2 regions of the Candidatus Enterococcus lowellii genome follow, and region 2 is predicted to be linked to the other one. Evidence: a T-box and tRNA genes for the amino acid it is inferred to sense, from the RefSeq annotation. Region 2 holds a T-box; the other holds one or more tRNA genes.
What was found. The T-box of region 2 lies ahead of serS (serine--tRNA ligase). A T-box ahead of a tRNA ligase gene usually reads a tRNA of that ligase, here a tRNA-Ser.

Region 1 (3,207 bases), 900 kb from region 2:
TTAATCCCATCCCTGGTGCTTGCGCATAAGGAACATTGGCGAACAATCCCATGATTAAGGTTCCAATAATTGAAGCAATAATCGTTGCTAAGAAAACAGCTTGAAATGGCATACCTGACGCTGACAAGATCGACGGATTCACAAATAAAATATAACTCATTGCAAAAAACGTGGTAATCCCTGCTACGACTTCCGTTGATACGCTAGTGTTGTTTTCCTTTAATTTGAAAAACTTTTCCATGATACATCTTCACTCCTAAATTTAATTAAACAATCGGAAAGAAAAAAGAAAATAAAGGCAATTTTAAGCTTTCCGTTGAACAACTACCGATTATAGTGAGCTTCTATCTTTTTTTCAACATTTTATTAACAAATATTTTAATAAATATAGTAATCGTTCGTGTTTAGCCCATTCACTTTTGCTCATACTTGATTCTACAAGGTGTTAGCAAGGTTCCACATTTGTCAAATCGTTAGAATATGTTACACTTTGGGTGAGCATTTATTAACAGAAAGGAATCCTTTTATGTCTCAAAAATTAATTGCTATCGATTTAGATGGAACAACATTAAATAGTCAGTCGCTCATTAGCTCTCGAACAGCTGAAGTTTTAACAAAAGCAACACAAGCAGGTCACTACGTTAGTATTGCAACTGGACGTCCTTTTCGCATGAGTGAACATTTTTACCGTCAGCTAAAATTAGATACACCAATGGTAAATTTCAATGGTGCACTTGTCCACAAACCTTATCAAAAATGGGCATTTGAACGTGAACTATCCATTGAAAGAGATATTGCTTTTGAAATTTTGGCACAAAAAGAAAAATTAAATTTAGATTTTATCGCTGCTGAAAATCGCGAAACATTTTATATTAATGACTTAAAAGATTTTGAAGGCCATTTTTTTGCAACAGATAAAGTAAGTGAAGCAAACTTGTTTAGTAATTTAACAACAAATCCCACTTCTTTATTAATCAAAACACAGCATGAATTTTCGGCACAGGTTTCTGATTCATTGACAAAACAGTTTGAAAATAAAATCGACGTTCGTACATGGGGTGGTCCCAACGCCATTTTGGAAATTGTGCCAAAAGGTGTTCAAAAAGCGATGTCGGTATCAGTGATTGCTGATTCTCTAAACATTGATCAAAAAGATGTTATTGCATTTGGCGATGAACACAATGACTTAGAACTACTCGACTATGCTGGCTGGGGTGTGGCGATGAGTAACGGTATCGATCAATTGAAAAATGTGGCAAATGATGTAACCACTCAAACCAATGATGAAGATGGTCTAGCAAATTATCTTGAAAAATATCTTTCTCTATAAATGGACAGTCAGAGGATTTCCTCTGGCTTTTTTGTTTTCACTTGCATTTTTTGAAAAAAAGGAAGAAAATAAATCGTTGTGGAGAGTTGGCAGAGTGGTAATGCACTGGACTCGAAATCCAGCGAGCCGTGTTAAACGGTGCACGGGTTCAAATCCCGTACTCTCCTTATCGAGTAACAAAAAAGCTAACCAATTCAAAACGAACTGGCTAGCTTTTTTTGCTTATTCCTTAGTTTCTTCATTTTTCTTTGCTTCAATTGCTAAAATTGAATCGATCGTTTGTTGAACAACGGTAATAATCTGTTGCCGTGTTGGTTCGATCACGCCAGAAGACATCAAAGCGGCCACTCCTGTTACAGAAATCCAAATTCCCGTATGCAAAGCTTTTAGATGTTCTTCAGATAAATCGGCGTATTCTGGGTGCTCATGAATTGTTTGACAGAAATGATCATAAGACTGCTTATACATCAACTTACCACCGCCATAGTTATCAATGAATAACGCAATAAACAGCTTCGGATTTTTTTGTGATAAATCAATATAGTTAATCGCTAAATCCATTAATTTATCACCCGTATGCTCAACAGAAAAAACTTTTTTCTTTAAATCTTCATAAACTGTTTCTACAAGTGTATTTTTTAAATCCTGCATATTTTCAAATTCGAGATAGATGGGTTGCGTGGACACCCCCATTTTTTTCGCTACGTTTCGAGCAGTAAAATTCGTAAAACCATCTTTTGCAATTACTTCATAAGCGGCTTTCAAGATGTGTTCACGTGTATATACTTTATGTCGCATAAGAACCCTCCTCATCAAAATTTAATCTGTTAATGTTATTTTAACCGACATTCTATATTTTTTAAAGGGTTTTTATTAAAAAAAATAAAATTTGATTTTTTCATTAAAAAAATGATTTTTTCAAGGATTAGTCGCAATTCTCTTTCATTTTAACGAGTGTTTTGTTGTAAATTTTCGGAAAAAGAATGAAAGAGAATGTTTGGATTCAGTCGTTATGTTATTAAAACATAATAAAGAATTCTTGTAGGTTTCTAAGCAAACAGATAGAATAAAATCATTCTTACAAAAAAAATTCTATCAAATAAATACGTTTAAAGGAGCTTAGAAATGACTGCATCAAAAGAGTTAGTAGTAGAAACCTGTTTGTTAGCTGGAAAAATTATGATGGAAAGTGGATCTGAAGTTTATCGTGTAGAAGATACCATGAAGCGCATTGCAACCAATGCTAACGAACCCAATAGTGTAAGTTATGTAACAGCCACAGGTATTTTCATGGGATTACGTAATAGTCATTACACACAAGTTGAAAATGTCGGTACTCGATCGATTAATCTAGAAAAAGTTGTTGCAGTCAATCAATTATCGCGTGAATTCGCTGAGCATAAAATAGATTTATTAATTTTGCATAACTCCTTAAAAAAAATCGACTATGATACACCCGTGTTTCCTCTTTGGTTACAGATTGTTTGTGCAGGTGTGATGAGTTGTTTATTAATGTATGCTTTCGGGGGTTCATCTTATGATTTTGTCGCGACAGCTATCATTGGTATGATTGGTTTTACAGTCAATTACTATGCCAATAAAATCTTAAAGTTACAATTCTTCGACAATTTTTTAGCTTCTTTTATTATCGGTGTGCTCGCTCTTTTATCAGTGAAACTTCACTGGGCAAATAATGTCGATAATATTATTATTGGTGCTGTTATGCCTTTAGTCCCTGGAGTAGCTATCACGACCTCATTTCGAGATATTTTAGCGGGTCACTTAATTAGCGGTTTAGCTCGAGGAACAGAAGCCATCATTATCGCAGCATCAATTGGCGTAGGTATTGCGACTGCGTTCATGTTATTTGGAGGGAA
Region 2 (3,207 bases):
GTGATTCACATGAAGTAAAAACAATTGATGGAAAAGAAATTCAATTGACTGCTTTAGAATTTGGGATTTTATACTTACTTGCTTCCCATCCAAACCGTGTCTTCAGTGCCGATGAAATTTTTGAGCGTGTTTGGAAACAAGAAAGCGTCGTATCTGCAAAAACAGTCATGGTTCACGTGAGTCATTTGCGTGATAAAATTGAAGAAGCAACTGGCGGTGAAAAAATTATTCAAACAGTATGGGGAGTTGGATACAAAATAGATGCAAAATAAAGCAGAAAAAAGAAAACGAGTCACGCTTACTTCTAAAGAAATCAGTGAGTTATTTGCAGAATCAATTATTACGATTATTCTATTAATTATCGTAAATATTGCAATCTTGCTTATTCTTTCTTCTATTATAAATAATACTCCTGCTTTAAACGAGGCAATCTTTGAATCACGCAATAGTTTTGTCGAAAATTTGGACACGGAAATCTTTTTAAGTGGAAAAAATATTCTAGTTCCCGTCTTCCTTGTGTTGGACATTGCTTTTTTATATTGGCGCTTGATTCGTCGCTATCGTCAAATGCAATTACGACATATAATTAGCGAACTACATTATATTGCAGAAGGAAATTATGACCATCGCATTCCTTTTGAACTAAGAGGTGACTTGAATCGCGTGGTGAGCAGCATTAATGGCTTAGTTGATAGTACAGTTGCTGCGATTGAAGAAGAACGAAAAATTGAAAAATCCAAAGATGAATTAATTACCAACGTTAGTCACGACATTCGTACTCCTTTAACCTCAATTATTGGCTATTTGGGATTAATTGAAGATCGACAATACCATTCAGAAGAAGATTTATTGAAATACACGCACACTGCTTACGTGAAAGCTAAGCAAATGAAATCGCTCGTTGATGATTTATTTGAATATACAAAGGTTAGGCAACCCAGTGTGCCAGTTAATTTAATTAAATTTGACATGGTACAGTTAGTCGAACAACTAGCTGCTGACTTTGAATTAGAAGCTAGCAAAAAAGGAATTGAGGTACAAACTGTTGCGCGTCCTGCACAAATTATTATGGACGGTGATACAGAAAAATTAGTGCGCGTCTTTAACAACTTGTTAACGAATGCCCTAAAATATGGCAAAGGCGCCACAAAAATTGTAATGGAAGTCGAAAAGGTTGGCACTGAAGTCGTTATTACAGTTAAAAACAATGGTAAAATGATTCCTAAACGCGCATTGGATTCACTTTTTGACCGTTTTTATCGGGTAGAAGAATCGCGTTCACAAGAAACAGGTGGAACCGGATTAGGATTAGCAATTGCCCAAAGCATCGTTGCTTTGCATGGGGGGTATATTTATGCTAAATCCTCTCATACATGGACTTCTTTTATTATTCATTTACCGTTACATCGCAACAAAGTACCACAACCTAATAACAACGGTTGACGAAAATAAAAAATTCGGCTATGCTAAAACCAATTAAATAGAGAATATGCAAAGAATCTAGTACAAATTAGACTTCTAAAAAGAGAGCTGATGGTTGGTGAAAATCAGTAGAAGCTATATTGGAATCCAATTCTTACCATGCGTCTTTTGAAAGAAAGAACCTTCCCTCAGGTTACGAGGACAAGTGCGGCGTATGCCGAACTTGGGTGGCACCGCGAACAACTATTTCGTCCCAAGCTATTTTGCTAGGGATGGAATAGTTTTTTTATTTTATTCATATAATAGGAGGAAAAAAGATGTTAGATATTAAAATGATTCGTCAAAATTTCGACACTGTGCAACAAAAATTAAAAACACGTGGCGTTTCTGAAGAAGTTCTCGCTGAATTTCTAAAATTAGATGAAGACCGTCGTAGCTTATTAGTCCAAGTAGAAGACTTAAAAAAATACCGCAATGATGTTTCGGCAGAAATTGCTCAATTAAAACGCTCTAAAGAAGACGCAACTGCTAAAATTACTGAAATGAAAGAAGTGGGCGGTAAAATCAAAGCTTTGGATAGCGAAGTGGCTCAAATTGATGAACAATTGAAAGTAATCGCTACAACTCTACCAAATATTCCCCATGAAAGTACACCAATCGGAAAAGACGAAGATGACAACGTAGAAGTACGTCGTTGGAGTGAACCTCAATCATTAGACTTTGAAGCAAAACCTCACTGGGAAATTGCGGAAAACTTAGGTATTTTAGACTTTGAACGAGGAGCGAAAGTTTCTGGTAGTCGTTTTGTCTACTATACTGGTTTAGGTGCACGTTTAGAACGAGCTTTGTATAATTTTATGTTAGATCAACATGTTTATGAACATGGATATACTGAAATGATTACACCATATGCAGTCAATAGCCAAGCGATGTTTGGTACGGGACAATTTCCAAAATTTAAAGAAGATGTCTTCCAATTGGAAAACTCTGACTTAACATTAATTCCCACAGCTGAAGTACCGTTAACAAATTACTATAGTAACGAAATTTTAGACCAAGATCAGTTGCCTATTTATTTTACGGCATTAAGTCCAGCTTTCCGTTCAGAAGCAGGTAGTGCAGGACGTGATACACGTGGTTTGATTCGCTTGCATCAATTCAATAAAGTAGAAATGGTTAAATTCAGTGATGCGGAACATTCTTATGATGAATTAGAAAAAATGACCGCTGACGCTGAATCAATTCTCCAAAAACTAAATTTACCTTACCGTGTAATGGCCTTGTCAACAGGTGATATGGGCTTCTCTGCTGCCAAAACGTATGATTTAGAAGTTTGGATTCCAGCCCAAGATACGTACCGTGAAATCAGTTCATGTTCTAACTGTGAAGATTTCCAAGCGCGTCGTGCCATGATTCGTTACCGTGATGCGGAGAATAAAATCCACTATGCACATACCTTAAATGGTTCTGGTTTAGCAGTCGGTCGTACCGTTGCTGCCGTGTTAGAAAATTATCAAAATGCAGACGGAAGTGTCACAATTCCTGAAGTATTAGTTCCTTATATGGGTGGACTAACAAAAATTGAAAAATAAGCAAAAACCGTAAATGAAGTTTTCATTTACGGTTTTTTCGTTGATTGAATATTTCAATCATGTTACAGTATTAGTAATCACTTTTAGAAAATGAAAGAAGAGGAATTATGACTACAGAAAACACAAACAATAGACGCAGCAATCGACACTCAGGACAATCACCCAAAAAACTCCCTTATTTTTTATGGATTGC

Region 1: it encodes a tRNA-Ser, which carries the amino acid that the T-box ahead of serS (serine--tRNA ligase) is inferred to sense. The anticodon was not compared.

The regions. Positions count from the first base shown of each region.
Region 1 is NZ_CP147251.1:2,718,895-2,722,101, forward strand. Features, by position in the region: gene DOK78_RS13215 (NCS2 family permease) at 1-241, opposite strand, end outside; gene DOK78_RS13220 (Cof-type HAD-IIB family hydrolase) at 527-1,330, shown strand; tRNA gene DOK78_RS13225 (tRNA-Ser) at 1,411-1,497, shown strand; gene DOK78_RS13230 (TetR/AcrR family transcriptional regulator) at 1,553-2,128, opposite strand; gene DOK78_RS13235 (threonine/serine exporter family protein) at 2,456-3,207, shown strand, end outside.
Region 2 is NZ_CP147251.1:385,343-388,549, forward strand. Features, by position in the region: gene DOK78_RS01800 (response regulator transcription factor) at 1-272, shown strand, start outside; gene DOK78_RS01805 (sensor histidine kinase) at 262-1,443, shown strand; T-box leader at 1,482-1,681, shown strand; gene serS (serine--tRNA ligase) at 1,740-3,014, shown strand; gene DOK78_RS01815 (polysaccharide deacetylase family protein) at 3,122-3,207, shown strand, end outside.